3 regions of the Kitasatospora sp. NPDC058190 genome follow, and region 2 is predicted to be linked to each of the others. Evidence: riboswitches for the same ligand, from Rfam matches in the RefSeq annotation. Region 2 holds a riboswitch; each other region holds the start of a gene.
The links. Region 2 has a riboswitch for cyclic di-AMP ahead of ACFVWU_RS12690 (M23 family metallopeptidase). Riboswitches for the same ligand answer to the same signal wherever they lie in the genome.
Positions count from the first base shown of each region.

Region 1: another riboswitch for cyclic di-AMP. It lies ahead of ACFVWU_RS38510 (peptidoglycan DD-metalloendopeptidase family protein); the one in region 2 lies ahead of ACFVWU_RS12690 (M23 family metallopeptidase).
Region 3: another riboswitch for cyclic di-AMP. It lies ahead of ACFVWU_RS21945 (NlpC/P60 family protein); the one in region 2 lies ahead of ACFVWU_RS12690 (M23 family metallopeptidase).

Region 1 covers NZ_JBHVVI010000138.1:7,453-14,519, forward strand. The annotation lists gene ACFVWU_RS38490 (sugar kinase) at 1-634, shown strand, start outside; gene ACFVWU_RS38495 (IclR family transcriptional regulator) at 672-1,421, shown strand; gene ACFVWU_RS38500 (RidA family protein) at 1,448-1,873, shown strand; gene ACFVWU_RS38505 (DUF2470 domain-containing protein) at 2,003-2,722, shown strand; gene ACFVWU_RS38510 (peptidoglycan DD-metalloendopeptidase family protein) at 3,064-4,029, opposite strand; cyclic di-AMP (ydaO/yuaA leader) riboswitch at 4,032-4,210, opposite strand; gene ACFVWU_RS38515 (MFS transporter) at 4,523-6,061, shown strand; gene purB (adenylosuccinate lyase) at 6,069-7,067, opposite strand, start outside.
Region 2 covers NZ_JBHVVI010000020.1:87,376-94,442, reverse strand. The annotation lists gene ACFVWU_RS12710 (hypothetical protein) at 1-531, opposite strand, end outside; gene ACFVWU_RS12705 (sensor domain-containing protein) at 646-1,389, opposite strand; gene ACFVWU_RS12700 (GNAT family N-acetyltransferase) at 1,530-2,108, opposite strand; gene ACFVWU_RS12695 (hypothetical protein) at 2,151-3,032, shown strand; gene ACFVWU_RS12690 (M23 family metallopeptidase) at 3,107-3,955, opposite strand; cyclic di-AMP (ydaO/yuaA leader) riboswitch at 3,968-4,126, opposite strand; gene ACFVWU_RS12685 (YiaA/YiaB family inner membrane protein) at 4,323-4,613, shown strand; gene ACFVWU_RS12680 (alpha/beta fold hydrolase) at 4,709-5,533, shown strand; gene ACFVWU_RS12675 (TetR/AcrR family transcriptional regulator) at 5,589-6,176, shown strand; gene ACFVWU_RS12670 (PP2C family protein-serine/threonine phosphatase) at 6,672-7,067, shown strand, end outside.
Region 3 covers NZ_JBHVVI010000047.1:34,212-41,278, forward strand. The annotation lists gene ACFVWU_RS21935 (hypothetical protein) at 1-1,028, opposite strand, end outside; gene ACFVWU_RS21940 (NlpC/P60 family protein) at 1,067-2,113, opposite strand; gene ACFVWU_RS21945 (NlpC/P60 family protein) at 2,341-3,495, opposite strand; cyclic di-AMP (ydaO/yuaA leader) riboswitch at 3,506-3,659, opposite strand; gene ACFVWU_RS21950 (NlpC/P60 family protein) at 3,998-5,035, opposite strand; gene ACFVWU_RS21955 (NYN domain-containing protein) at 5,235-6,734, opposite strand; gene ACFVWU_RS21960 (hypothetical protein) at 6,872-7,067, opposite strand, start outside.

The DNA.
Region 1 (7,067 bases), on a different contig from region 2:
CCCCGCGCTCTGGCGCGACCGCGACCCGGCCGTGCTACCACCGCTGCTGGACGCCGCCGATCTGCTGCTGCTCGGCGCCGACGAGGCGCAGGCCGCCTTCGGCACCGACGAGCCCACCGCGCTGCGCCGCCGCTTCCCCTCCCCCGCCACCGTCGTGGTCAAGGACGGCGCCCGGGTGGCCACCGCCCTGGAGCGGGACGGTACGGCGGTCGCCGAACCGGCGCTGGCCGTCGAGGTGGTCGAGGCCACCGGCGCGGGTGATGCCTTCGCGGCCGGCTACCTGGCCGGCACGATCCGCCGCCTGGACCAGCGCGGCCGGCTGCGGCTCGGCCACCTGAGCGCCGCCTGCGCGCTGACCGCCCCCGACGACCAGACCGAGCTGCCGCCCGAGCCCGTGGTGGCCGCGCTGCTCGACGCCTCGCCCGCCGACTGGGCCGCCACCCGGGTCAGCGCCGAGGGCATCACCTCCCCGGCGCTGCCCGCCGACGACGGGTCCCGAGCCCGGGGCGAGCGGTCCTGGACCCGAGGCACCCGAGCGCGAACCCGCGGCGAACAGCCCCGAGCCCAGGCCGATCCACCCCCGCCGCAGGCCGACCCGACCGGGACCCGGGCCGATCGGGCCCGGGCGCGATGAGCACGACCCCCAGCCCACTGACCGGAGCCCGAGCCCGATGAGCCAGACCGTCACCCGCGCCCTGCGCATCCTCGCCCAGCTCGGCGAGGGCGAGCGCTCCCTCGACCAGCTGGCCGAGGTGCTCGGCGTCCACAAGACCACCGTGCTCCGACTGCTCCAGAGCCTGGAGGAGGAACGGTTCGTCTACCGCGACTCCGCCTACCGCTACCACCTCGGCGCGGGCCTGTTCGCGCTCTCCGGCCTCGCTCTGGAACAGCGCGGCATCCGCCGGATCGCCGCCCCGCACCTCGCCGAGCTGAACGCCTCCACCGGCCAGACCGTGCACCTGGCCGCGTACGAGGGCGGCGAGGTGGTCTACATCGACAAGTTCGACTCCCGCCATCCGGTCCGGATGTACTCCCGGATCGGCCTGCGCACCGCGCTGCACTGCGCCGCCGTGTCCAAGGTGCTGCTGGCCGACCTGCCGCCGGCCGAGCGCCACCGGGTGGTGGCCGGGATCGACTTCACCCCGCACACCGAGCGCACCCTCGCCACGCCCGAGGCGCTGCTCACCGAGCTGGAGAAGGTCGCCGCCCGGGGCTGGGCCGAGGACCACGCCGAGCACGAGTCCTTCATCAACTGCGTGGCCGCCCCGATCCGGGACGCCAGCGGCCGGGTGGTCGCCGCCGCCTCCATCTCCGTCCCCGACGTCGTCCTCCCGTACGAGCAGGTGCTGGACCTCCTCCCGCGACTGCTCACCACCGCCCGCGCCGTCTCGGCCGACTGCGGCAGCCCCGACCGCATTTGACGGTCCGCCACCTCCAAAGGAACCCCATGTCCGAGCACCCCCAGACCGGCGACAAGACCGAGATCCGCACCGACGGCGCCCCCGCCCCCGCGTGGATGTTCTCCCAGGGCGTCCGCAAGGGCCCGATCCTGCAGGTCTCCGGCCAGGGCCCGCAGGACCCGGCCACCGGCGAGTACCTCCACCGCGGCGACGTGAGGGCCCAGACCCGCCGCACCCTGGAGAACGTCAAGGCCATCGTCGAGGCGGGCGGCGCCACCATCGAGGACGTGGTGATGTTCCGCGTGTACCTCACCAAGCGCGCCGACTTCCCGCTGATGAACGAGGTCTACGCCGAGTTCATCGAGGAGAACATCAAGCCCGGCGGCGTGAAGCCCTGCCGCACCACGGTCTTCGTGGAGCTGCCCCAGGAGCCCATGCTGGTGGAGATCGACGCCCAGGCCGTCGTCGCCTGACGCCCCGCGAAACCCCCGAGCGCCCGGACGCCGTCACGCGTCCGGGCCCTCGCCGCACCCCGCCATCCACTTGCCACACCCTTGCGCGGACATTAGGTTAGGCTCACCTAACCACCAGGAGGTCCGTTCATGAGTCTGCCCACCGGCGACGCCGAGGTGCCCGAGCCCACCACCGCCGAACGGGTCCACAGCCTGCTCAGCGCGACCTCCTCACTCACCGTCCGCGCCCTCGGCGAACACCACGACCTGGACACCCCGGTCTCCGTGCACGGCTCCCGGCTGCGGCTGCGCGCCCCGCTGGACGCCCCGCTCACCGCGGCCGCCGCCGAAGCCACCGAGGGCCTGGCCGTCGTCCTCGACGTCACCGACGTGTCCCCGGTCGCCGTCCGCGACCGGATCCGCGGCCGCCTCACCCTGGCCGGCCGGCTGCACCTGGCCCACCTCGCCGACGACGGCCTCAGCGTCCACCTGCGCGTGGACGTCGCCCACGCCGTCCTCGCCACCCCGTACGGCACCGGCGCGCTCACTGCCGTCGACCTCGCCCTCGCCGCCCCCGACCCGCTGGCCCGGCACGAGGCCTCGCTGCTCACCCACCTGGCCGACGAGCACGCCGACGCCCTCGACCTGCTCACCGGCCTGCTCGACCCGGCCCTGCTCGCCGGACACCCGGACATCCGCCCGCTCGCCCTCGACCGCTACGGCCTGGTACTGCGTCTGGACCACCCGCACGGCCACCGCGACGTCCGCCTGGTCTTCCCCGAACCCGCCGGCGACACCGAGGACTTCGGGCACCGGATGCACGAGCTGCTGGCCGCCGCCGAGCACGGCCTGCCCGTCCGCCGGAACTGACCACGCCCGGGCGTCACCGCTCGACGGCGTCCTCCGGCACGATCCGCCCCATCCGCGCGTACCGCTCCGGCCGTCGGCGCCGCACCGCCGGCGCCAGCGCGATCCCACCCACTCGAACTCCCCCGGAGCCGCGAACGGCAACGGCCGGCCCGGCTCCACGAGGGGTCCTCGCGAAGCCGGGCCGGCCTTGGGCGTGTCCCGCGCCCATGTCCACCGGTGCGGCGATCACCCGGTCGAGCGGTCACCCGACATGACCATCCCGGGCGGTCGATTCGCCCCGCACCAGCGGTGGTTCCTGAAACCCGCGGTCAGCGCGGGGTCCGAACAGGGGCTGCGCAGCGTCAGAGCGCGACGCCGTGCACCCGCAGGTAAGCGACCGGGTTGATGTCCGAGCCGTACTCCGACCCGGTGCGGATCTCGAAGTGCAGGTGCGGGCCGGTCACGTTGCCGGTGGCGCCGGAGAGGCCGAGCCGCTGGCCGGCGGTGACGGTCTGACCGATCTTCACACCGATCACGGAGAGGTGCGCGTACTGGGCGTACCTGCCGTCAGCGAGCTTGATCTCGACCTGGTTGCCGTAGGCACCGCCGTTGCCGGCCTTCACCACGACACCGTTGGCGACCGCGCGCACCGGGGTGCCGGTGGAGGCGACGAAGTCCTGGCCGGTGTGGTGGCCGGAGGCCCACATCGAGCCGGCCACGCCGTAGGCCTCGCCCAGCACCGGGTTGGCCAGCGGGGCGACATAGCCGGAGGTGACGGCGACCGGGGCTGCGGTGACGGCCTGGGCCGGAGCGGCGTTCTGAATCCGGGTCTGGACCTGGACGCCCGGCTTGGCGGCCTCGGTCCGAACCTGCACCTGAGCATCTGCGGCAGCGGCGGCGCTCTGGGTGACCGGGGCGGCCGGCTCGGCCGGGGCCGCAGGCTCGGCCGGGGCCGCAGGCTCGGCGGCGTCGGCGTGGGCCGCGAGCGACAGCCACTGACCCGGGAAGACCAGGTTCGGGTCGGTGCCGACCACCGAGCGGTTCTGCTCGTACAGCGCGGGCCAGGCGCCCTCGACGTTCCGGGCGTCGACGATCGTGGACAGGCTGTCGCCGCCGACGACGCGGTAGCCGTCGTGGGCGGCGGCCGGGGCGGCCGACCCGGCATCCACGGCGGCGGCGTGCTGCACGACCGAGGCGGCCGGGGCGTTGTGGGCCTGGGCGCTCATCGTGGTCACGAGCGGCAGGGCGAAGGAGACACCGGTGACGGCGACTGCGATGCCGATGCGGGCGGCGCGGGGCACGGCGATACGACGAGCCTGAGCAGGCATGGGATTCCTCTCCGACGCCTGCGAGGTGAGCTGTCGGGTTCGGGCTGGAGTTGCCCGGCCGCACGCGCGGCTTCACCCCGAGCCGGTCCTGGACGTTCGCGCTGAACAGCGCGGACTCCGGTCCGGCGACTTACCTGTGGGTCCCCCGCTCCTGCCGTGCAGAGCTCAGTTCGAACCACTGGGCAGCGGCAGGACTCGGCGTTCCACCCGGTGGATCCACCCAGGCTGGCCGGGTGGTCGCTGAACTAAAACCCATCCGTTCGGGTGAAGCAATGTCGATCTCTTGAACCAGCGACAACCCCCCGCGGCGCGGTCACCCTCCGCATGGCCCACCATGCGGTGCGTGCACAATCCATTCACTCGGCGCCACTGCTCCACGACGCTGCGCCGCCCTCGGCGGCCCAGTGCGACCATCCGCTCACGCACCGCCCACCCTGGACACACCGCCCGGTGACCCTTGTCACGTGCACCCCGCCGGGCGCAGGATCGGGCCGTGGCCACCTCAACGGCCGGCACCCTGCGCCTGAGCACCGCGCAGGGCCGCTGGGTTCTCCTGGCAACGGTGCTCGGTTCCAGCATGGCGATGCTCGACGGCACCGTGGTGAACGTCGCCCTGCCCCGGATCGGCGCCGACCTCGGCGCCTCCCTGGCGTCCCTGCAATGGACGCTGAACGCCTATCTGCTCACGCTGGCGGGCCTGATCCTGCTCGGCGGCGCGCTCGGCGACCGGTACGGACGGCGCAAGGTCTTCCTGATCGGCGTGGTCTGGTTCGCCGCCGCCTCCGCGGCCTGCGCCCTCGCCCCGAACATCAACGTGCTGATCGCCGCCCGCGCCGTCCAGGGCATCGGCGGGGCGCTGCTCACCCCCGGCTCGCTGGCCATGCTCCAGGCCGTCTTCCATCCTGACGACCGCTCGGCGGCGGTGGGCCTGTGGTCCGGTCTCGGCGGGGTGTCCGCGGCCATCGGCCCCTTCCTCGGCGGCTGGCTGGTGGACGGCCCCGGCTGGCGCTGGATCTTCCTGCTGAACCTGCCGCTGGCCGCCGCCGTGATCGCGGTCAGCTCCCGCTACGTCCCGGAGAGCCGCGACGAGTCCGCCTCGGGCCGCTTCGACGTGCCCGGCGCGCTGCTCGCCGCACTCGCCCTCGGCGCGATCACCTACGCGCTCACCGCCGCCGGGGAGGGCCTGTCCCCCGCCGTCTGGCTCACCGGCGCGATCGGCCTGCTGCTCGGCGCCGCCTTCGTCGCCGTCGAGCGCCGCGCACCCGATCCGATGCTGCCGCTCGGACTGTTCTCGTCCCGGCTGTTCACCGCCGTGAACCTGGTCACCCTCTGCGTCTACGCGGCCTTCAGCGGGGTGTTCTTCCTGCTGGTGGTCCAACTGCAGATCGTGTCCGGCTTCTCGCCCCTGGTCTCGGGCTTCGCCCTGGTGCCGATCACGGTGCTGATGCTGACCCTGTCGGCGCGCGCCGGCCGCCTCGGCAAGCGGATCGGCCCGCGCATCCCGCTCACCGTCGGCCCGCTGCTCTGCGCCGCCGGGGTGCTGCTGATGCTGCGCACCGGCCCCGGCTCCTCCTACTGGGCGGACGTGCTGCCCGCCGTCGCGGTGATGGGCAGCGGGATGACCCTGCTGGTCGCACCGCTGACCGCGACGGTGCTGGCCGCCGTCGACGTACGGCACGCGGGCATCGCCAGCGGCGTCAACAACGCCGCCGCCCGCGCGGCCGGCCTGCTCGCGGTGGCTGCCCTCCCGGCGCTGGCCGGCCTGAGCGGCGATGCCTACCGGGTGCCGTCCTCGGTGGACTCCGCCTTCCACACCGCGATGCTGATCTGCGCGGGCCTGCTGGTCTGCGGCGGGCTGATCGCCTTCGCCACCGTCCGGGGCAACGTGCTCACCCCGCAGGAGCACCCGGTGGCCGAGCCGAACTGCGACTGGCCCTGCGCCACCACCACCCCGCCGCTCGACCCCGGACACACCAGGACGCCCGAGGGCCCCGCCACCGGAACGGTGGCAGGGCCCTCGCTGGAGAACTGACGCGGCGTCAGAGGATGTCGGCCGGCGCGTACTTGGCCGCCTCCGGGTAGGCCGCCGCGACGGCCTCCACCCGGCGGACCACCTCGGCGACCTGCGCCCCGGCCGCACCGGTGAACGACAGCTTGTCGGCCAGCAGCGCGTCCAGCGCGGCCCGGTCCAGCGGGATCCGCTCGTCGGCGGCCAGCCGGTCCAGCAGCTCGTTCTCCCGGGCGCCCGCGCGCATGGCCAGCGCGGAGGCGACGGCGTGCTCCTTGATGACCTCGTGCCCGGTCTCCCGGCCGACGCCCGCGCGCACCGCGCCCATCAGCACCTTGGTGGTGGCCAGGAACGGCAGGTAGCGGTCCAGCTCGGCCTCGACCACGGCCGGGAAGGCGCCGAACTCGTCGAGGACGGTCAGGAAGGTCTCCAGCAGGCCGTCGAAGGCGAAGAAGGCGTCCGGCAGCGCGACCCGGCGCACCACCGAGCAGGAGACGTCGCCCTCGTTCCACTGGTCGCCGGCCAGCTCGCCGGTCATCGAGGCGTAGCCTCGCAGGATCACGGCCAGGCCGTTGACGCGCTCGCAGGAGCGGGTGTTCATCTTGTGCGGCATCGCGGAGGAGCCGACCTGGCCCTCCTTGAAGCCCTCCGTCACCAGCTCGTGGCCGGCCATCAGACGGATGGTCTTGGCCAGGCTGGACGGCGCGGCGGCCAGCTGGACGAGGGCGGTGAGCACCTCGAAGTCCAGCGAGCGCGGGTAGACCTGGCCGACGCTGGTCAGCACGTTCTCGAAGCCGAGGTGCCCGGCGACCCGGCGCTCCAGCTCGGCCAGCTTCCCGGTGTCGCCGCCGAGCAGGTCCAGCATGTCCTGGGCGGTGCCGACCGGGCCCTTGATCCCGCGCAGCGGGTAGCGGGCGATCAGCTCCTCCAGACGGCGGAAGGCGACCAGCAGCTCGTCCGCGATCGACGCGAAGCGCTTGCCCAGGGTGGTGGCCTGCGCGGCCACGTTGTGCGAGCGCCCGGCCATGAC
Region 2 (7,067 bases):
GACCCGGACCAACTCGGTCAGTGCGGCCAACTGACCCTCGGGGACGAACAGTTCGGGGTAGGCGAAGAGCAGGTAGCCGCTCAGGGTGAGGGCGAAGGCGCCGTCCGCGAAGGGCAGTCGGGGCAACGCGGCGGCCACGTACCGCTGCGGGTGGGTGGCCGAGTCGGCGGTGAACAGTCGGCGGGCGCGGTCCCAGCTGCGCAGGTAGCGCTCCGACCGGCAGCGGCCGGTCGCCGGGTACAGGTGCGGGCGGGCCGCCATCGCGGCGGCCATCGAGTCCCGGGCCGCCAGGGCGTGGTCCGCCACCTCGGGCAGCGGCAGGGCGTACGCCGGGTCGGCGGCGATCACCCGGCAGCCCAGCTCACGCGCCTCGGCGGCCAGGCCCGCCGCGCCGCCGGGGCAGTCCAGCAGCGGCCCGGGCAGGGCGGCGAGCAGGGCGCGGGTGAGGCCGAACATGGCGCAGTACTCGTCCAGCGGACGGGAGGTGATCAGGATGTCGGGGTTCGGCGCGGAGGTCCGTGCGGCGGCCACCCGGCCATCCGAACACGGGCCGGCCCCGACCGCATCCGGAGCGCGGGCGGGGCCTCGAACGGTGGACCGGGCCTGGCCGACGGGCCGGCGGGCGGGTCCGGACGGCGGGCGGGTTCAGCGCCCGAGCAGGCCCAGGGCGGCGGCCCGGTTGACGTTGGTCAGGCCGCGGACCAGCCGCGCGGTGAGGAAGACCAGCAGCACCCCGACCATCGAGAACGCGGCGATCTGCCAGGGTCCCTCGACGTAGTGGACGTGCCGGACGTGGTGGCTGTCGGTGAAGTCGAACAGCTGGTAGCCGCGCCAGGGGGTGTAGGTCGGGAAGACCCACTGGTAGAGCGGGTAGAGCGCCATCAGCCAGCCGAGCAGCAGGAACGTCAGCGTCACCGCGAAGCTGAACACCGCCCACGGGAACATCACCACCTGGTACAGCACGGCCTTCCAGCCCGCCGCGTCCGCCAGCCGCGCGGTGATCCCGCCCCAGTTGCCCGGGCGGACCGGCCGCACCGGCGCCGGGCCTGGCACGTCCAGGCCGAGCATGCCGCGCACCCGGGCCCGCTCCGCCCGGCCCAGGCCGCGGGCGATGTTGGTCAGGCCGGCCAGCACCGGCAGGCCGAGGACGGTGACGACGGTGCCGAGGCCGAAGCAGAACAGGGTGATCGCGACGGTGAAGCCGGCGATCGCCACCGGCAGGCCGGTGAGCACGTAGCCGATCTCGCGGTAGTAGTGCGCGGAGAACGGCGCCCGCCAGAAGGCCGGCGGCCGCTCGGTGCGGCGGGCCCGGGCGGTGTGCGGGCCGTCGTCGCCGTAACCACCGTGGACGTCCCACTCCTGGTCCAGCATGCTTCGGCTGCTGCTCATCTCCGGCCCCGGCCCCTCGTTCTCGCGGTCGTTCGTACTCCCTGACGCCCCATAGTCTGGCCGAGCCGCAGCTCAGGGGGCATCCGGGGGACCGGCGGATCGGGGGTGGGGTTAACCCCCGGCCCGGTCCGCTTCCGGGGTCAGGACGACACCGAAGGGCCGGGCCACTCGTCGACGAGCAGCGAGTACAGGTACGAGTCCGACCAGACGCCGCCCTTGTACAGGTCGTGCCGCACCCGCCCCTCCAGCTGGAAGCCGAGCCTGGTGAGCACCTTGGCGGAGGCCGTGTTGTCCACGTCGACCCGGGCGGCCAGCCGGTGCAACCCGAGCAGGCCGAAGGCGAGCTCGCAGAGCAGCCCGGCGGTCTCGCCCGCGTAGCCGCGGCCCCACACCCCGCGGCTCAGCACGTAACCGAGGTGAGCGGAGCGGTACTTGCCGAGGGTGAGGCTGGCGTGCGCGATCGGCAGCGCGTCCGCCGGGTCCTCGGCGTCCTCCCGCCGGACGACGGCGAGGCGGTAGGTGTCCCGCTCCTCGGCCATCGCCTCCTCCAGGTACAGCTCGATCTGGTCGGCGCAGGTCTCCCGGTCGCGCGGCTCGAAGGGGAGGTAGCGGGTCACCTCCGGGTCGCCGTACAGCGCGTGCAGCGCGTCCACTTCCTCCGGGGTGTGGTGGTACTCGCGGATGGCGAGCCTGGGGCCGGTGAGGCGTACGGGGACCATGGCTGCCGACCCTACCCCCGTCCGACGGCTACCGTTCGGAACATGAACGACGAAGACCTGCGGCTCGCCCCGCGCACCAGGGCCGCCGACCTGCTCGACTGGGCGGCCGAGCAGGACCGCGCGCCGGTGGCCGAGGAGCCGCTGCGCACGGTGCTGGCGCTGCTGGAACTGGGCGAGGGCAGGATGCACGACGGCTGGCCCGAACTGACCTCCAACGCGGTGGAGCACCTGCTGTACGAGCGGCTCCACCTCTACGTCCAACCCGCCCCGGAAGCGGACCCGCTCGCGTACGGCGACGCCGTACGGCTGCTGGTCGACCACCAGCGGGCGGCGAAGCGGCTCAACGCCAAGCGCCAGGAGCGGCTGCACGCCGAGGCCGAGTGGCAGGGCGAGGTCGCGGCCGGACTGCTGCGCCGCGCCGACCTGGTCACCTGGCCGCGGCTGTACGCGGTGCTGCTGCACGCCCACGGGGTGGACACCACGGACGGGGCGGCGGTGCGGGACTGGCTGGCCGGCTTCGCCGGGCTCGGCGAGGAGGAGCGGCTGGCCGGGTTCGAGGCGCTGGTGCCGACCGGCTGGCTGGACGAACCGGACGAGCAGGGCTGGGGACCGGGCCGGGTGCTGTCGGTCGGCATGGCCACCGACGGCGCGCGGCGGCTGCTGGAACAGGGCCTGATGCGGCGCAGCTACCGCAACCTGGCCGAGCTGAACGCGCTGGGACGGCCGATGCCGGACGAACTGGCCGGGGACTTCGGGGAGTTCGAGACGGCGGCGGCCGAGGTGGCGCTCGACCTGATCGGCGAGTGGACGGTGCCGGGGCTGCCGCGGCTGCTGGTCGAGGAGTTCCCGGAGCTCGCGCCGGAGCCGGGGGCGGAGGAGATCGACGCCTACCTGGCGCAGCTGCCGGCGGAGTCGGCGCAGTGATCGGCCGAGGGCCCCGGGTGTCCGGGGCCCTCGGGCGTCGCGTCAGGGCTCCCGGTTCTCGTCGGGGGCTCCCGTCAGGGGGTGAGGCCGCGCTGCTGGAGCCAGGTCTCCGGGTCGACCGGGGCGCCGCCGCCCGGGCGGACCTCCAAGTGCAGGTGCGGGCCGGTGACGTTGCCGGTCGCGCCGACCTTGCCGATCTGCTGGCCGGAACCGACCGCACCGGAGCCCTTGATGATCGAGGAGAGGTGGCAGTACCAGATCTCGGTGCCGTCGGGCAGGGTCTCGACGATCCGGTAGCCGTACGCGCCGGACCAGCCGGCCGAGGTGATGGTGCCCTGGCCCACCGCGTAGACCGGGGTGCCGGTGTCGGCGGCGAAGTCCAGCCCGGTGTGCAGGTGGGCCCAGTAGCGGGCGCTCTGGCCGTAGTGGGCGGAGAGGTTGTAGTCCTTCACCGGCAGGGTGAGGGCGGCGGCCTTGGCGCGCTCGGCCTCGTCGGCGGCGCGCTTGGCGTCGGCCTCCTTGGTGGCGGCCTTCGCCTCGGCCTCCTGCGCGGCCTGCAGGCGGGCGCTCTCCTCGGCGGCGGTGCGCTGGCTGTCGGCCTGCTGCTGGATGCGGGCGGCGAGCGCGAGGCCGGGGTCGGCGGCGAGGGTGACCGGGGCCTCGTCCGCGGCCTCGACGGCGGGCGCGGCGGCCGGGGTGGCGGAGGCGAAACCGGTGGCACCCAGGGTGGCGGCGACGGCGGTGACGCCGAGCAGCGGGGAGGCCCCGCGGGTCTGACGCGGCATCCGGTGGCGGTTGGCCTCGGCCTCCGGGGCGAAGTCGTCGGTGCCGAGCGACTCGGTTCCGTCCGGGCCGGGGGGGTCGAGGAGCTGGGTACCGGCTGCGGGGCCGGCCGGGTGTGCCGGGGTGTGCGTCGACGCCACGGAGGCGCGCTCCTTTCCTTCCTTCGCGCCTACCGGGTTAGCTGACGGGTTCGGAGCAGGAAGGTCTCCTACGGCCGGGCCGGGGCCCCGCCGATTCACCCCAGGGAACGTGGTTCCCCGGCTCCCTGACCTGCCCGGAGGCCGGTCGGCGGGATTAGGCGACGGCGCACGGTGCCGTCTGGGTACGGCATTGACGACCGCGCTGCGTTATCAAACGTTAATCCTAGGAGGCCCTGATTCCAAGCCATCCGTCCGGGACGGCTGGGGGCCAGGTGACCGGACGCCGACGAACGATCCGTCGTTCGCCCAGCCCATCTGAGTACTCCTACTCATGTGCGGCCCGGCCGCGCCGCCGCATCCTGACGGCATGAGCGCACCGATGCAGTCACGCACCACGGCCGCGTACTTCGTCCAGGCCGTCCTCTCGTTCGCGATCTCCGGCTCGGCCCTCGCCGTCGGGATCGCCTGCCTGCCCGTCGGCGGGTGGACCAGGGCCTTCCTCGGGATCGGCCTCCTCTACACCGTCACCTCCGCCTTCACGCTGGCCAAGGTGATCCGGGACCGGCAGGAGTCCTCGGACACCGTCGCCCGGGTCGACCAGGCCCGACTGGAGAAGCTGCTCAGCGAGCACGACCCGTTCCGGGTCGAGGGGGCCTGAGCCGTTCCCGGGAGACCGGGGGAAGGGGTTGACGGCTAAGGCTATTAGCCATAGCTTTATGGCTATCGGCAGCACCGACCCCGTGGAGGACCACCGTGAACGGCACCATCACCCCGAGCACCCAGTACCTCGACGTCCCCGGCGGCCGGATCGCCTTCGACGACACCCGGCAGGGCGACGGCACCCCCGTCGTCCTGCTCCCCGGAATGCTCGACAGCCGCCGCGCCTACCGGCACCTGCACCCGCTGCTCGCCACCGCCGGGCGCCGGGTCATCACCATGGACGTGCGCGGCTTCGGCGAGTCCTCGATCGTCTGGGACGACTACAGCCCGGCCGCCGTCGCCACCGACGTCCTCGCCCTGCTCGACCAGCTCGGCATCGAGCGGGCCGTCCTGGTCGGGCAGTCCTACACCGGGGCGACCGTGGTCAAGCTCGCCGGGGACGCACCCCAGCGGGTCGCCGGAATCGCGCTGATCGACGCCTTCGTCGAGCACCAGGCCAACGCCCTGATGCGCGGCGTGATGGCCGTCATGGGCAGCGCGATGGTCCACTGGCCCGCCGTCTGGGGCTTCTACCTGCGCAAGATGGCCTTCCCCGGCCCCCGGCCCGCCGACCTCGACACCTACGTGGCCGGGCTGGTCGCCGACCTGCGCACCCCCGGGCGCAAGACCGCCACCCGCGGACACGTCACCGGGGACTCCGCGCCGATCGGCTGGTGCGCGGCCGTCCGCTGCCCCTCGCTCGTCCTGATGGGCAGCAAGGACCCCGACTTCCCGGACCCGGCGGCCGTCGCCGAGCGTCAGGCCGCGGCGCTCGGCACCCGGAAGGTGATGATCGAGGGGTCCGGCCACTACCCGATGGCCGACAACCCGCAGGCCGTCGCCGACGCCCTGCTGCCCTTCCTCGCCGAGCTCGCCTGAACCCGCCGATCCCGCCGAGCCCGCCGAACCGCAGCCGTACGGAGAAACCGAGCCCATGCCCCGAGTAGGACTGACCCCGGACCAGGTCGTCGACCACGCCCTCGCCCTCATCGACGAGCAGGGCGCCGAGGCCCTCACCCTGGCCTCCGTCGCCGCCCGCGCGGGAGTCGCCACCCCCTCCCTCTACAAGCACGTCAGCGGAGGCCTGGCCGAACTGCGCCGGCTGATCGCCGTCCGGGTCACCGAGGAACTGGCCGACCGGCTCGCCGAGGCCGCGGTCGGCCGCAGCGGCGACGACGCCGTCACCGCCGTTCTTCGCGCCTACCAGGCCTACGCCACCGAACACCCGCACCGCTACACCGCCCTCCCCCAGGCCCCCCAGCCCGACGACGACCTCACCCGCGCGGCCACCCGCCTCGTCGGCGTCATCATCGCCGTCCTCCGCTCCTACGGCCTCGACGGCCCCGAGGCCATCCACGCCGCCCGCACCGTCCGCTCCCTCGCCCACGGCTTCGCCTCCCTCTCCATCACCGGCGCCTTCCAACTCGCCGAAGACCTCACCACCACCCACGACCGCCTCATCACCACCCTCACCACCGGCCTCCGCACCTGGCCGAAGGCGGAGGAGGAGGAGGAGGAGTAGGAAGCCGGGCCCGCCGACTTCCTGCGCGAGGCCGCGAGGCACGGAAAGGCAGGCATCGCAGCAAGGCCGAGGTGGCGCACCCGCAGCCACGCGGCCGGAGCGGGCGGAGCGGGGACACCGAGCACGTACGAGGAAGTCGAACCGGCCGGCTTCGCGCGGCAGCGGGGCGCCAGAGGGGCGAGGCGGGTGACGGACCACGCACACCCGGGCCGGGCTGGCGCCGAAGCGTCCGGAAGCCCGGCGGAGCAGGGAAGCCCGTGGAAAGTCGGGCCCGCCGCCTTCCTGCGCGGGACAGCCGGAAAGCCCGCAGTCGAGAGGGGCGGCTGTGCGCAGGAAGTCGGGCGGGCCGACTTCCTGCGCACAGCCAGCCGGTGGGTGAGCCGGGTTCTGGTGCGGGGCGCGTGGGGTTGGGGGGGTAGTGGGGGTGGACGGGCTAGTGTGGCGGGCTGACCGGTGGTCATGACAGGGGACCGCCCACGTTTGGCGGAGGTCCCGATGCCCGCACTGACAGCGAGGGTGCGGCGGTGGTACGGGCGGCTGCTGGACGGGGACATACGGGCGGGGCGGGTGGCGCTGGCGGCGCTGCTCGGGGTGACGGTGGTGCTGGGGGTGCTGCCGATCCTGATGCCGTACGGGTGGCCGCCGTCGGCGTTGGTGCTGCCGGTGGTGGGTGGCGGGCTGGTGCTGCGGCGGGGCCAACTGCTGGTGCTGGTGTGCGCGGCGCTGGCGGGCAGCGGGCTGGGGGCGGCGGTGCAGGACCCGCGCGGGGTGCGGCTGGGGGTGACGGTGGTGCTGGCCGCGACGGGGGCGACGGTGCTGGCGGCGAACCGGTTCCGGCACCGGCTGGGGCTGCGCGGCACCCAGGGCGACACGATGCTGCTGGAGCTGGCC
Region 3 (7,067 bases), on a different contig from region 2:
GCCCGGTAGAAGGCGACCAGCCGGTCGGTCCCCCAGCGACGGGCAATCAGGTCGCAGGCGAGCCAGGACTGCTCGTAGGCCTGGGCGATGCCGGTGGCACCGGCGGTGAAGTCCGCGTCGGCGGGCAGCGCGGTGGGCAGCTTCCCGGCCGCGACGTCCCGGGCCAGCTCGGGGGCGATCTGCTGGGGGCGGCGGCCGGAGTCCCGGTAGGCGGTCCAGTCGGCGACACCTTCGGAGAGCCACAGCGGGGTCCAGGCCCGGGTGTCGGCCCTGGTCGCGACGTGGGTGGCCTCGTGGGTGACGACCACCTGCCGGCCGAAGTCGCTGAGCCGCCCGAACGCATCGGGGTTGATCACCACCCGGTCCGCCGGGGTGTGCCACGGCGCTCCGGGGGCGGCCACGGTGACCGCCGCCATGCCCGTCCAGCCCGCCGGGTCGGCTTCCAGCAGCCGGGCGAACTGGGTCTCGGTGGCGGGCAGTTCGAGCAGCAGTCGGCCCGGCCAGGCGCCGCCCCACACCGCGCTGACGGCCGGCACCGCCTTGTCCCCGACCGCGACCAGCCCGGCCGGGTCCGGCCCCTCGGCCAGGCCGAGCACCAGGCAGTGCGCGCCGGGGGTGGTACGGGCGGGGCCGAGGTCCCACAGCGCCGGGGGGCCGCTCGCGGCCTCCTCCCGCTCGACCCGCCAGCCACCCGCCTCCCGGACCAGCGCGATCCGGCGCGGGTACACCACCGGGTACTCGTCGTAGCCGGCGATCCGCACCGCCAGTTCGACGGCGGCGGTCAGCCGGTCCTGCCCGTCGGCCGCCGAAGACCTCTGATCGGGCGACAGCACCAGATTGCGGTAGACCGCCTCGGCCCCCGTGAGCCCGGACCAGGCGGGCAGCGAGCGCGCCCGCGCCGCCAGCAGATCGGCCACCTCGGCTCGCTGGTCGACCGGCCGCCCGGGTGTCGGCGGCGCGGCCGGGGGCAGCGACAGCTGGGTCAGCCCGCCGGCCGCCAGCAGCAGCGCAGCGCGCCGGGACAGCACGCGACCGGGTATGTCGGCCGGGTCGGAGGTCGTCGCGTTCAGAGCCGGACCACTCCCGCGACCGGCATCGCGTTGACGCTCTCGTACCGCACCTTGGCGCCCGGGTAGGGGGCGTGCACCATCACCCCGCCGCCGGCGTACATCCCGACGTGGTGCATGTCCCGGTAGAAGATCACCAGGTCTCCCGGCCGCGCTTCGGAGAGGCTGATCCGCTGCCCGGCGAAAGCCTGGGCCTGCGAGGTGCGCGGCAGGGTCACTCCGGCCTGCCGCCAGCTGTAGTACATCAGACCGGAGCAGTCGAAGGCGCGGGGCCCGGTGGATCCGTAGACGTACGGCGAGCCGATCATCCGCACCGCGGCGGCCAGCGCGGCCGCCCCGCGCTCGGAGGCGGCCGGGGTGGTGCCGAGGTCCAGCCGGTCGGTGCCGCGGGTGGCGCGCTGCTCGGCGTCGTCGGCGTCCTGGACGACCATCCGGGCCCGCTCGGCCGCGCTCAGGCTGTTGAGCAGCTGCTGGGCCTTGGCCAGCCGCTGCTGGATCTGCTGCTTGTTCTCGGCCAGCGAGCGCCGGGCCTGGTCCAGTTCGGCGAGCTTGCCCGCGGTCTCGGTTCGGCGCTGGTCGAGCCTGCGCTGACGGCCGACCAGCTCGTGCAGCGTCTCCTGCTGCCGCTCGGCGGCCTGCCCGAAGGTGCGGGCGCGGGCGAGGTAGGACGCGGGGTCGCTGGAGAGCATCAGCTGGGCGGTCTGGGTCATCCCGCCGCCGCGGTACTCGGCCCCGGCCACGGTCGCGAGGTCCCCGCGCAGCTGGTTGAGCTGGTCCTGGCCGGCGGCGACCTCGCCCTGGAGGAGCGTGGTCTCGCTCTGGAGCCGCTTCTGCGCCTCCTGCGCGGCGTTGCACTTCTCGGACGCCCGCTCGGCCTCGTCGTACAGCTTCTCGACCTGCGCCTTGACGTCCCTGAGATCGGGCGTGTCCGGCGCGCCGGGAGCGGCCTGGGCGCTGCCGCCGGCCGTCACGCTCAGGACCGTGGCGGCTGCCGCGGTCAGCACCAGCGCACGGGCGAGCAGTTGGGAACGACGGTGCACGGACATGGCGGCGGCGGCTCCAATCCTGGGGCACGGCCCCGCGGCCGCGCCCCAACGGGCGGCCGTCGAGCGGGAGTCCGGTGGCAGACGTTAGCGAGTCCGGGCAAGCGAGTCCAAACCCCTCCTGACCCGAATATTCGCCCCCCAATCGGACATTCGTCCAAGTCGCCGGAAAAGCCGCAGGCCCGGCCCTCCGTGGTGGAGGACCGGGCCCGAAACGGCCTGGGCGGGGATCAGACCCGCACGATGGAGGCCAGCGGCATGTTGGAGACCGCCTCGTAGCGGACCGAGGCGCCCGGCTTGGGCGCGTGCAGCACCTGGCCGTTGCCCGCGTAGATGCCGACGTGGTGGGCGTCGCTGTAGAAGATCAGCAGGTCGCCGGGCTGGGCCTGGGAGATGTCCGAGCCGATCCGGGTGCCGGCGCCGGCCTGCTCCTGCGAGGTGCGCGGCAGCGACACGCCGACCTGGTTGAACGCCCAGACCATCAGGCCGGAGCAGTCGAAGGAGCCCGGGCCGGTGGCGCCCCACACGTACGGGCTGCCGACCTTGCTCGCGGCGGCGGCCAGCGCGGCGGCACCGTGCGAGCTGCCGGGGGCGGCCGGCTTGGCGACCGGCGAGGAGGAGGCCGCGGAGCCCGAACCCGAGCCCGAGCTGATGTCGGTGCGGCCGCTGTCGCGCGAGGCGCGGTCGGCGGCGGCCTGCTGCTGCTGGGCGGCCTTCGCGGCTGCGTCGGCCTGGGCCTTGGCGTCGGCCGCGGCCTTCTCCTCGGCCTGACGGATCGCCTGGCGCTCCTGCTCGGTCAGGGTGTTGAGCAGGTCCTGCGCGGCCTTCAGCTTGTTCTGGACCTCCTCCTTGGAGGTCTTCAGCTGCTGGGTGGTGGACTCCAGCTCGGCGAGCTTGCCCTGGGCCTCGGTGCGGTCCTGGTCGAGCTTGCGCTGCTCCTCCTGGAGCTGCTTCAGCTGGTTCTTCTGGGTGTCACCGGCCTGGTTGAGCGCACCGGCCTGGTTGAGGAAGTTGTCCGGGCTGGTGGAGAGCATCAGCTGGACGGTCGGGGATATGCCGCCGTTGCGGTACTGCTCCCCGGCGATCTCGGCGAGCCCGCCCTGCATGTCGGTCACCTGGGCCTGCTGCCGGGCCACCTGGTCCTGCAGGCCGGAGACCTGCTTCTCCAGGGCCTGCTGCTTCTCCTGGGCGGCGTTGTACTTCTCGGTCGCCTGCTCGGCCTGCTCGTTGAGCTGGTCGACCTGCTCCTTGACCTGGTCCTTGGTCGGCTGCGGGTCGGCGTGCGCGCCGGACTGCGCGGAGAGGGCGACGGCTGCCGCGGCGACACCGGTCAGGATCGAGACACGGGCGCGGCTGGCGGGCTTGGGACGACGATGGGACGCCACGAAGGCGGACTCCTTCTTCCTACGTCCGCCTACCGGGTGAGCTGACGGGTTCGGGCCGGAAGCATGCCCTACGACGCCTCACAGCCGTTCCAGCGGCCGACCTGGCGCCGATTCACCCCGGAGGAACGTGGTTCCCCGGCTCCGCTCCGCAGCGCCCCCGACCACTGGGCTCCCCTGTCGGGCAGTCACTTCGACCTGCCCCGCTGTTTCGCGAACTCGACGGTAACCACCGCCGCCACCCAGGCTGGGTGATCGACAGTGCGGTGGTTCGGGGCACGACCCTAGTAACTGAACCGTGATCCGTTCAAATCCTTGTCAGAAAAAAGACGGAAGATTTCCCGTGTTCTTTTGTGAAAATGACCGATGGTGATCGCTGCTGCACGCAAAGCTGATCGGATCTCACCGGCCGACCACGGAACGGACAAACCCGAAGCGCCACCCCCGACAGGAGGGTGGCGCGGATCACAGGAGCGGAACCCGGACTTTCCGGCGTGTCGGGGTGTCAGACCCGGCGGATCGTGTTGATCGGCATCGCGTCGGCCTTCATCACCTTCACCACGTCCCCGGTGTGCGGCGCGTGGACCACCATGCCGTTGCCGATGTACATCCCGACGTGGTGCCGGTCGCTGCCGTAGATCACCAGGTCGCCCGGCTGGGCCTGGTCCAGCGAGGGCACCGCGGTACCGACGTTGCCCTGCTCCTGCGAGGTGCGCGGCAGCGAGACGCCGGCCTGGGCGTACGACCAGAGCATCAGGCCCGAGCAGTCGAAGGTGCTCGGCCCCGTGGCGCCCCACTGGTACGGCGAGCCCTGCTTGCTCATCGCCTTGGCGACGGCCACGGCCGCGTAGCCGCTGGCAGGCGGCAGGCTGCTGAGGTCGACCCGGGCCGTGCCGCGCGAGGCGCGGTCGTCCTGCTGCTGCTGGGCCTTCAGCGCGGCGCGGTCGGCGGCGCTGAGCGAGTTCAACAGGTCCTGGGCGGCCTTCAGCTTCTGGTTGACGTCCGACTTGGCCTGGTTCAGGTCCTTGGTGGTGGAGTCCAGCGAGGACAGGACCGCGGCGGCCTCGGCCTTCTCCTGGTCCAGCCGGCGCTGCTGGTCGAGCAGGCTCTTGAGCGCCTCGGTCTGGCTGGCGCTGGCCTGCTGGACGCTGGAGGCCTTCTCCAGGTAGCCGGACGGGTCGGAGGAGAGCATCAGCTGGACGGACGGGTCGATGCCGCCGGTGCGGTACTGGTCGCCCGCCACCTCGGCCAGGCCCGCCTGCAGCTGGGTCATCTGGTCCTGGCTGCGGGCCACCTGGTCCTGCAGCTGGTCGGCCTGTTTGCGGAGCTGGTCGGCCCGCTCCTTGGCGCCGTTGTACTTCTCCGCCGCCTGCTCCTGCTCCTGCTGGAGCTGGTCGATCTGCGCCTTGACGTCGTCCTTGCTCGGCTGCGGCGCCGCGTGCGCACCCACCTGGGCGGAGAGGGCGACCGCGGTCGCAGCGGCAGCGGTGAGCACGGAGACCCGCGCGCGGCTCGGCTGCTTGGGACGGCGGTGGGAGGCCAAGGGACCGGCTCCTTCTTCCATCGGACTCACCTGATCGGATGAGATTCCGGAAAATAGGTTTGACGCCAGACCCTAGTGAAGATCTATCCGTTTTGCCACTCCCCGAAGGCGTGAACTCCGGCCCCCACGCTGACTTCACGGGATCCGCACACCCTCGCAAAACGGACACTGCCCGGGCTCCACACCGCCCGACCCGAGGTCAGGGCCGGGCCAGCCGGTTCAGCAGCAGCACCGACGCCACCGGGCGCGCGCCCGCCTTCCGCACGCCCTCCGCGACCTCCCGGTCGGTGGACACCACCACCACCGGACGGCCCTGCGGCTCGGCCCGCACCAGACGACGGATCAACTCGTCCGCGGTCTCCCCGGTCCGACTGAACCGTACCCGAACCCCACGCGGTGGCGCCATGATCACCGGAACGTCCAGGTCCTGCCCGTCGAACACACAGGTGACCTCCGCCTGGGTGCGCTGGGCCAGCATCGCCAGCCCGCCCAACAACCGGATCCGCTGCTGCTCCAACGGCAGCGTCGGATAGCCGGTCTTGGTCACGTTGTAGCCGTCCACCACCAGGTGAACCTGCGGGATCGCCAGCAGCTGGTCCAGCAGCGCCGGATCGTCCTCGGCCAGGCCGCGCCGGGCCACGTCGTGCGGCGAGGCCGCCCCCGGCACCACCGCCTCCACCAGGTCCGCCGGACGGATCTGGGAGACCGGCAGCGCCAGCTCCCGCTGCAGCCCCTGCGCCGACTGCAGCACGGTGTCCAGCAGCAGCCGCAGCCGCATGTCCTCGACGCCGCGCCCCTCGCGGGCCGAACGGCGGCCCTGCTCGGCGGCGTTCTCCAGCTCGGACACCCGGTGCCGCAGCCGCCGCGCCTCGCTCTCGGCCGCGCTGCGCTCGGTCACGGCCTGCGCCTTCGCGGCCTCCAGTTCCCCGGTCACCCGCCGGGTCTCGGCCTGCGCCCGGCGGGTGTCGCTCTCCAGCGAGCGCACCTTCTTGCGCAGCGACTCGGCCTCCCGCCGGACGCCCTCGAACTCCGCGCGCTGCCGGTCCAGGTCGGTCCGCGCGGCCGCCCGCACCTCGGCCAGCTCGGCCTGCAGCTTCTCCACCAGCCGGGTGGCCTCCGCGGCCGCGTCCTCGGCGCCCGCCCGCTCGGCCTCCTCGCCGGCCTCGGCGACCAGCCGGCTCCAGCCGGCCGAACGCACCAGGTAGGCCGCGGCTGCGACGTCCATCGGATCGGCGGCGCTGGGGACGGTGCCCGACTCCAGCGCCTTCACCAGATCCGGCTGGCCCAGCCGCAGCCGCTCCGCTATCCGCACCCGGAAGGCCGGCTCGGACTCCAGCGCCGCCGCCAGCGCGGTGGCCGCGTACTTGGCGCGCCGCACGGGGGTGAACTTGACGTACTGACGCAGGCTCTGCGGCAGCTCCGCGGGCGGCAGCCCGCCCAGCGCGTCCGAGGCCAGCCCGACCACCCGCCGGCGCACCCCCTCGGGCAGCGGCCGGTCGAGCTTCTCGACCGCGAGCTCCGAAGCGGCGTCGGCATCACCGGAGTCACCGGACTCCGCGCTCTCCGGGGCAGCGGCCGCCGGGAGGGGGGTCTCCGTGAGAGGGGTCTCCGACGGGACCGTCTCGGCGCCCGGCTCCGGTGCCGGCGCAGCGGGCTGAAGCCCCTGCGCTTCGGCGGGCTCCTTCGCTGCGTCCACCACGTCCTCGGCTCCGATCCTGGTCCAGCGGGTGCGGCCGCGGCCGCCCCCGTCGTCACGCTCCGTGCGTCTTGTCTGTATTGTCCCGTGCGGCGGACGGGCGCGTCGCGCACCGCCCGCCGCACCGGCGGGGATCAGCCCTACGCGGCGGGGGCCTCCGCGCCCTCGGCGCCAGGACGGGCCACCAGCTCGACCTGGTCCACCGCGTTGCACCAGCGGCAGCGCACCGACTCGATCGTCTCGCTGAGCACCTCGGTCTCCTCGACCTTGGATTCGCCGGCCAGGTCGAAGTGCAGGAACTCGGTCACCCGCGCGGTGCGGGTCACGTCGAAGCGG